DNA from 2 places in the Metabacillus schmidteae genome. Region 1 is predicted to be linked to the other one. Evidence: a T-box and tRNA genes for the amino acid it is inferred to sense, from the RefSeq annotation. Region 1 holds a T-box; the other holds one or more tRNA genes.

The links. A T-box is a leader RNA that pairs with one kind of tRNA and senses whether it is charged. The one in region 1 lies ahead of tyrS (tyrosine--tRNA ligase), so its partner is inferred to be a tRNA-Tyr.
Region 2: it has a tRNA-Tyr gene. The T-box ahead of tyrS (tyrosine--tRNA ligase) is inferred to sense a tRNA for this amino acid. The anticodon was not compared.

Annotation. Positions count from the first base shown of each region.
Region 1 covers NZ_CAESCH010000001.1:1,633,903-1,638,245, reverse strand. The annotation lists gene HWV59_RS07865 (ABC transporter permease) at 1-868, opposite strand, end outside; partial or broken gene tyrS (tyrosine--tRNA ligase) at 1,243-2,470, opposite strand; T-box leader at 2,517-2,737, opposite strand; gene HWV59_RS07855 (MarR family transcriptional regulator) at 2,742-3,227, opposite strand; gene HWV59_RS07850 (Gfo/Idh/MocA family protein) at 3,382-4,343, opposite strand, start outside.
Region 2 covers NZ_CAESCH010000001.1:503,281-507,623, reverse strand. The annotation lists gene cdaA (diadenylate cyclase CdaA) at 1-225, opposite strand, end outside; gene HWV59_RS02525 (anti-sigma factor family protein) at 344-946, opposite strand; gene sigW (RNA polymerase sigma factor SigW) at 962-1,525, opposite strand; tRNA gene HWV59_RS02515 (tRNA-Ala) at 1,747-1,822, opposite strand; tRNA gene HWV59_RS02510 (tRNA-Gly) at 1,833-1,907, opposite strand; tRNA gene HWV59_RS02505 (tRNA-Lys) at 1,912-1,984, opposite strand; tRNA gene HWV59_RS02500 (tRNA-Gln) at 1,988-2,062, opposite strand; tRNA gene HWV59_RS02495 (tRNA-Tyr) at 2,137-2,220, opposite strand; tRNA gene HWV59_RS02490 (tRNA-Thr) at 2,238-2,310, opposite strand; tRNA gene HWV59_RS02485 (tRNA-Val) at 2,314-2,389, opposite strand; tRNA gene HWV59_RS02480 (tRNA-Glu) at 2,398-2,472, opposite strand; tRNA gene HWV59_RS02475 (tRNA-Thr) at 2,490-2,562, opposite strand; tRNA gene HWV59_RS02470 (tRNA-Asn) at 2,565-2,639, opposite strand; rRNA gene rrf (5S ribosomal RNA) at 2,649-2,764, opposite strand; rRNA gene HWV59_RS02460 (23S ribosomal RNA) at 3,017-4,343, opposite strand, start outside.

The DNA.
Region 1 (4,343 bases):
TACTGTAACTGAATTGTCCTTGTTGAATACCAACTCTATACACAAACGTATCAAACACTTCCGCTACCTCTGCTACAGCTCCGTTATACATAAGGAAAACTTGTTCAAATCCTACCTCCATAATGTCACCTAATCTTAAAATAAGAAGAATCAAGATAACATTTCGGATTGCAGGCAAGGTCACATGCCAAATTTGCTGTAATCGATTCGCTCCATCCATTTTTGCCGCTTCATAAAGCTGTGTATTTACTCCCGCAATCGCTGCTAAGAAAATAATGGTCCCCCAACCAACTTCCTTCCATATCGATTGAGAGGTTAACATCAACCAAAATGTATTGGGATTCGTCAAAAATTGAACTTTTTCAAAGCCTAAAAAGACAAGAATCTGATTAATTAGTCCTTCTGACTGGGATAACATCATAAATGTCAAGGTCGCAATAATAACCCATGAAAGAAAATGAGGTAAATAGATAATCGATTGCACGGTTCTCTTGTAAAATTGACTTCTTAATTCATTCAGCATGATCGCTAAAATAATCGGTAATGGAAAAAATAATAGTAGATTTAAGAAGCTAATCGCCAATGTATTCCGAAATATTAACCAAAAATCCGGATTAGCAAACAATGCTTGAAAATGTTTAAACCCAACCCAGTTGCTCTCAGCAAAGCCCAGATAAGGTGAATAATCCTGAAAAGCGATGGCAATCCCGAGCATTGGTACGTACTTAAATACAAGGAAATAAAGAATGCCTGGTAATGCAAGGAGGTATAAATACTTATCTTTTGCTATGATTCTATAGAGACTTTTTATTTTCGCCTCCTTTTTGTAAACGGTTACTTTTTGTTGTATCTCAATTTCTCTTTCCACTTTGACACCTTCCTTCTTTTTAAACTTGTTTGATTAATCTAAAGGTATTTCACCCTTGCATTTCCTGCAATGACACTTTTTATTTATCAGGTGATTTTTATCGATTGCACTTTTTCTATTTCATTGACTTTTTTTGAGAAAGCTAGTGTTTGTAAGGGGTGAGGCGGGATTGGGCAATTAGGTTCGCTATAGAATATTAGCCGGTAAACATTGTAAATGACATTTTCTAATACAAAGTAATTGGCATGTTGATATAGAAAACTTCCACAGCGGGTCCTTGCATCAACTAAGTTCGTTTGTTTGTCAACATGATTAAAACCGCCAGAAAATATATCTGACGGTCTCTCTTTCAGGAAACGTTAATAAGGTAAAAGTTACCTCATCACTTTTAAAAATTTACGCTTACCAACTTGCACAACTAATTCGTCTGTCAGTGTAATCTGCATTGAAACATCTTCTATCCTTTTACCATTTAGCTTAACACCCCTATTATCAATCATTCTTCGCGCTTCGCTTTTAGAATGTAGTAGCTTTAGTTCAACAAGTAAATCCACAACTGATACTTCCTCGTTGCCCTTCCACTTAAAAACTGGAATCTCTTCAGGCATAGCTCCTTTTTGAAACACAGAAATAAACTGGCTTTCTGCTTTCTCAGCCGCTTCTATCCCGTGGTACATACGCACGATCGTTTTAGCAAGCAGCATTTTTGCATCTCTTGGATGTAAAATTTCATTATCAAGCTCTTCCTTCAATATGTTGATTTGAGCTGGTGTAAAATCAGTTACAAGTTCAAAGTACTTGATCATTAATTCATCAGGAATTGACATGGATTTTCCGTACATTTCTTGTGGACTTTCATCAATTCCGATGTAATTTTTCTTGGATTTTGACATTTTTTCTACACCATCAAGTCCTTCTAACAAAGGCATTAATAAGGCTACTTGCTTTTCTTTACCAAACTTCTCTTGGAAATGTCTACCCATCAAAATGTTAAAATGCTGATCTGTCCCGCCTAGTTCAATATCATTTTCTAAAACAACAGAATCATAACCTTGCATTAATGGGTAAAAGAATTCGTGCAGAGATATTGGTTTATTAAATGCAATTCTTTCTTCAAAATCATCTCTTTCTAAAAGTCTCGCTACCGTAATTTTTCCAGCAAGTTGAATAACATCCTCGAAATTTAGTTGAGACAACCATTTAGAATTATAGTGCAATTCAACCTTTTCCATATCGATAACTTTTGCAAATTGCTCAAAGTATGTTTTAGCGTTATGTTTTACTTCTTCCTGTCAACTGCTTTCTAGCAATAGATTTTCCTGTTGGGTCACCTATTTTTCCGGTAAAATCCCCGATAATGAGTTGAATAATATGTCCATTCTCTTGAAATTGTCTCATTTTGTTTAATACAACAGTATGACCAAGGTGAACATCAGGGGCTGATGGATCTAATCCTAATTTGATTTTTAATGGTCGTTTTTCAACAATTGACTTCGCAATTTTAGCTTCTAATTCTTCCGTTGGGATAATTTCCTGTACACCCTGACTGTATATCTCAAGCTGCCTTTTTACTTCTACTGTTTGTGCCTCAGTTAATTTCATCCGGATCTCTCCTCAGTTTTTAATATAAAAAAACCACATCCCTAAAAAAAGGGACGTGGTTGACTTGTTCACGCGGTACCACCCTTGTTGAAGAATCATGTTCTTCCGCTTACTGGATAACGGTTTGACCGTTCTTTGCTGAAATTTTAACAACAAAGAAAGCTCAAGGAATGTAATTCGTGTTATCTTTGTATCGATTCACACCTACCATCGACTCTCTGTAAACAGGGAGATAACGACTACTTCTTTTCCTATCTTCGCTTGTACTTTATTAAAATTTATTTTCCCTAATGACTCTTCTTAGTAAGTTTGCAATTGATACTTGTTCTGACACACTTAAACTGGAAACAATGTCAACTTCACCTGTATGGAAGCGTGGGTACAGCTCTTCTATCACTTTCTTCCCTTTTTCAGTCAACAAGACAAAGGTATTTCTTCTGTCTTTGTCATCAACTTTCCGGTAGCAAAGTTCTTTTCGTTCCAATGTATTTGTTATGTTACTTATTGTAGCTTTTGACACACCTGCTGATTCAGCAAGTTTTTTTGTTTCAAGAGAGCCCCATATCCATAAATCATAAAGAATCGAAAATGAAGTCCAAGAAAGTCCATATTCTGAAAGTACTTCCTGCTCCATTTTATTCTTTAACCCTTGTGCTATTCTATAGATATTCGTTACAACAGCAACTGCATCCAAATTAAGTGAATCTATTGGTAACTTTGTTAACGAGCTGATTGTATCGACCTCTTCTTGAAGCAATTCTCCATCTCTATTATATATATGAATAAAATCTCACCTACTTTGAATCATAATCGTTAGCTATGAAACGATTTTAACGGAAAATATTTAATAGTGCAAGGTCAAATATACAAAGAACCCCCAATACTAATTGTACGGGGGGTTTCAGCCATTTTCAGTTTATATTGCTTGTGGCTTTATGTTCTGAAACAACGATGGCCTGCTCTTGTGCAAGCAAACACAATTCAGCAGCTTTAAAGGCATGAGCCTGAGTCATCGCTGTTTCTGTTCGGTTCATACAATCCAGGATGAGTTGCCCGAAGAATGGATATCCGACTTTGCCGGTAACGTTAAAATATTGTTCTCCGCCTTTATTGACTAAGTACACATGATTTCCACTTTGTTCTCTTGCAAGATCAACATATTTGCGAATCTCAATTGTTCCTTCTGTTCCGATAATAAACGTTCTTCCGTCTCCCCATGTACTTAATCCATCAGGTGTGAACCAATCTACTCGGAAGTAATTTGTGGCCCCATTATCACCAACAAGTGTGGCATCACCATAATCCTCTAACTCAGGAAATTCACTATTATGATAGTTTGCTATTTTACTATGCAGGACTTTCGCATCCTGACAGCCAGCATAGTACAAAAACTGTTCGATTTGATGACTGCCTATATCACATAGTATCCCACCATATTGCTCTTTCTTAAAAAACCACTCAGGTCGGCTCGGTGCATTTAAGCGGTGTGGCCCAAATCCGGTAACTTGAATTACTTGACCAATGGCACCTTCCTCAATGAGATCACCAGCAAATACAGCCCCTTCAACATGGAGACGTTCACTGTAATACACCATATACTTTTGTCCGGTCTGCGCAACCACTTTCTTTGCCTCTTCCAATTGTTCCAGGGAAGTAAATGGTGCTTTGTCTGTAAAGTAATCCTTACCTGCTTTCATCACTTGAATTCCAAGTTCACTACGTTTTGATGGAATCGCTGCTCCTGCGACAAGTTTAACCTCTGTATCAGTTAATATTTTCTCTAAAGATTCAGCAGGCTTTACTTCTGGAAATGCTTTAACAAACTGAGCTACTTTTTCTGGATCAGGGTCATATACCCATTTCAATGTGGCAC
Region 2 (4,343 bases), 1.1 Mb from region 1:
GGCTTGGTCCATTAACCATTGCAAAGTACTTAAACCAAGATATTGACTTAACATACGGACCACGATTATAACCGTTATTCCTTTTAACAACTGAACAGCTTTTGTTCCCCTTACAACCATAATTAATTTATATATAACGTACCATACAAGGAGAATATCAATAGCTATACCGAGGTAATGCAATATTGGTATGTCATTCAATATTGGTAAAACCTCATACCCCATTCACTTGTCCTCCATGAGTTAACTTTATTCTATTCTTTATTACTATTTTGACAACTATCCCATTATATCATTTTATATAGAGCTATGTAAAAAGGCCACCATTTCGATGACCCTGCCGTTAACTTACTACGTCCTCAGATATCCTTTTAATGTGATACCATAACCATTCAAATACTTCGTCAACCTCTTCAATTTTTCCTGTTACATTACCTGCAGATGCCATATATTGTTCTCCATTAATAACAGTAACATCGCCTTCTATTGTACCTTGTATTTCCAAGGTCCCATTTTTGACGATCACATCACCTTTCACTACTTCATCTTTCGGAACAATGACTTTACTATTTTCGACAACAAGATTTTCCTGTTTTGAAACACTGAAGTGCTGATCCTCATTCCATGCAGAAAATAAGCTACTTACCATTAAAAGGATAAAAAGGGATGCAGCTGTTAAAAGCGGATGTCCTTTAAACCATCTATTCCATGATACAGTTCTTTTTTCTTTAGGAAGGCTGTTCATGATTCCTTCAGTGAAATTTAATGGTGCTTCTATATGTGATGTACTTTGAACGAACGCTACTGCTTTCTCAAGTTCGTGAAAATGCTGATAACAAGCTTCACACCTATGAAGGTGTTCTTTTACATCTTTCTCTTCAGCAGGTGATAGTTCATGATCTAAATATTTATGCAAAAGTTGTACATATTCTGAAGAACAGCTCATCTTTTTCACCTCTTTTTATATATACCTTAATTGCTTTCTCAAAGCTTCCCTGCCTCGATGTATACGAGTTTTAACCGTACCAACTGGTATTGTTAAGATTTCACTAATTTCATTTAGTGATAGTTCATCAATATACTTCAATACAATTACAGTTCGATACTTATCAGGTAATTTTAATATTTCTCTTTGAATCGTTTGTTGTAATTCTAACGTTTCAAGTTCTTCTTCTGGTAATGAAACATCTGCCGCTACTTGAGAATACATATTTAAACCATCAGTACCTGATACCTCTGCATCTAAATAGAAATCTGGTTTCTTTTTTCTAATTCGATCAATCGATAAATTCGTTGCGATACGGTATAACCATGTTGAGAACTTTTTATTCATATCATACGTATGAATATTAACATATGCTCTTATAAATGCTTCTTGTGCAATATCTTCTGCTTCATGAGCATTCCCAAGCATCCGATAACATAATTGATAAATTTTATCTTTGTAGATATCAACTATTTCAGCAAATGCGTTTTGATCTCCCTTTTTTACTTGTTTTATTCTTTTTCTTATTAGTGTCTCCATATTTATCATACCCCCGCACTCTGCGGCTATCTTTTATACGTAATAGAATGCTGCTAAGTTTCATTTTTTTCACATAAAATTATTTTAACAAATTTTGGTTGAAGTATGGAGAAAACTTTATTTCTTTTCAATGAATTCTTGTTAGATAAATATGATAATGCATCAAAAAAGCGATAAACAGAGGTTTATCGCTTATATGTAAAAACATTATATCAAGTTTTTGGTGGAGCCTAGCGGGATCGAACCGCTGACCTCCTGCGTGCAAAGCAGGCGCTCTCCCAGCTGAGCTAAGGCCCCATGGTGCCGTTGGAGCGGAAGACGGGATTCGAACCCGCGACCCCCACCTTGGCAAGGTGGTGTTCTACCACTGAACTACTTCCGCAAAATGAGCCATGAAGGACTCGAACCTTCGACCCTCTGATTAAAAGTCAGATGCTCTACCAACTGAGCTAATGGCTCTAATGGCTGGGCTAGCTGGATTCGAACCAACGCATGTCGCAGTCAAAGTGCGATGCCTTACCGCTTGGCTATAGCCCATTAATTAAGTAATAATACTATTCCCTTTAATAGTGAAATTATTCACAACTCATTAGAAAGATTTAATTATAAAATGGTGGAGGGGGGCAGATTCGAACTGCCGAACCCTAAGGAGCGGATTTACAGTCCGCCGCGTTTAGCCACTTCGCTACCCCTCCATATTATAAAGAAAGAGTGCCGGCGAGAGGACTTGAACCCCCAACCTACTGATTACAAGTCAGTTGCTCTACCAGTTGAGCTACACCGGCATATGGTGGAGGATGACGGGATCGAACCGCCGACCCCCTGCTTGTAAGGCAGGTGCTCTCCCAGCTGAGCTAATCCTCCAATTTAAATGGTGACCCATACGGGATTCGAACCCGTGTTACCGCCGTGAAAGGGCGGTGTCTTAACCGCTTGACCAATGGGCCTTAATGATATTCCTTTAAGCTTCCAACCGGGCTCGAACCGGTGACCTCTTCCTTACCATGGAAGTGCTCTACCAACTGAGCTATGGAAGCAATGGCTCCGCAGGCAGGATTCGAACCTGCGACCGATCGGTTAACAGCCGATAGCTCTACCACTGAGCTACTGCGGAACAATCAAAGCCTGGCAACGTCCTACTCTCACAGGGGGAAACCCCCAACTACCATCGGCGCTGAAGAGCTTAACTTCCGTGTTCGGCATGGGAACGGGTGTGACCTCTTCGCCATCATTACCAGACATTTGTGACAAAAATTATTATACTATTTTGAAGGGATTTTTCAAGTCTTTTTTCAAAGAAAATAATATTCCTTCAAAACTAGATAACGATTCACAATTCAATTCACTTACTGAGTTTATGCTCTTACTCTGTCCAGCTACAGAAGCCAAATCCTACGGTCATTTCACTCTCTCGTACGAAGTCAAAGAACGACTTCTGCTCGATCGCTCCAATGCCCTATGGATTTAAACGGGCTTCTTCCGCTTTTCTAATAGGTTAAGTCCTCGATCGATTAGTATCAGTCAGCTCCACACGTCACCGCGCTTCCACCTCTGACCTATCAACCTGATCATCTTTCAGGGATCTTACTCACTAGTGTGATGGGAAATCTCATCTTGAGGGGGGCTTCATGCTTAGATGCTTTCAGCACTTATCCCTTCCGCACATAGCTACCCAGCTATGCCTTTGGCAAGACAACTGGTACACCAGCGGTGCGTCCATCCCGGTCCTCTCGTACTAAGGACAGCTCCTCTCAAATTTCCTACGCCCACGACGGATAGGGACCGAACTGTCTCACGACGTTCTGAACCCAGCTCGCGTACCGCTTTAATGGGCGAACAGCCCAACCCTTGGGACCGACTACAGCCCCAGGATGCGATGAGCCGACATCGAGGTGCCAAACCTCCCCGTCGATGTGGACTCTTGGGGGAGATAAGCCTGTTATCCCCGGGGTAGCTTTTATCCGTTGAGCGATGGCCCTTCCATGCGGAACCACCGGATCACTAAGCCCGACTTTCGTCCCTGCTCGACTTGTAGGTCTCGCAGTCAAGCTCCCTTGTGCCTTTACACTCTACGAATGATTTCCAACCATTCTGAGGGAACCTTTGGGCGCCTCCGTTACATTTTAGGAGGCGACCGCCCCAGTCAAACTGCCCACCTGACACTGTCTCCCAGCCCGATCAGGGCTGTGGGTTAGAATTTCAATACAGCCAGGGTAGTATCCCACCGACGCCTCCACCGAAGCTAGCGCTCCGGCTTCTCAGGCTCCTACCTATCCTGTACAAGCTGTACCAAAATTCAATATCAGGCTACAGTAAAGCTCCACGGGGTCTTTCCGTCCTGTCGCGGGTAACCTGCATCTTCACAGGTACTATAATTTCACCGAGTCTCTCGTTGAGACAGTGCCCAGATCGTTACGCCTTTCGTGCGGGTCGGAACTTACCCGACAAGGAATTTCGCTACCTTAGGACCGTTATAGTTACGGCCGCCGTTTACTGGGGCTTCGGTTCAAAGCTTCGCTTGCGCTAACCTCTCCCCTTAACCTTCCAGCACCGGGCAGGCGTCAGCCCCTATACTTCGCCTTGCGGCTTCGCAGAGACCTGTGTTTTTGCTAAACAGTCGCCTGGGCCTATTCACTGCGGCTTTTCCGGGCTATTCACCCTAAAAAGCACCCCTTCTCCCGAAGTTACGGGGTCATTTTGCCGAGTTCCTTAACGAGAGTTCTCTCGCTCACCTTAGGATTCTCTCCTCGCCTACCTGTGTCGGTTTGCGGTACGGGCACCTCTCACCTCGCTAGAGGCTTTTCTTGGCAGTGTGGAA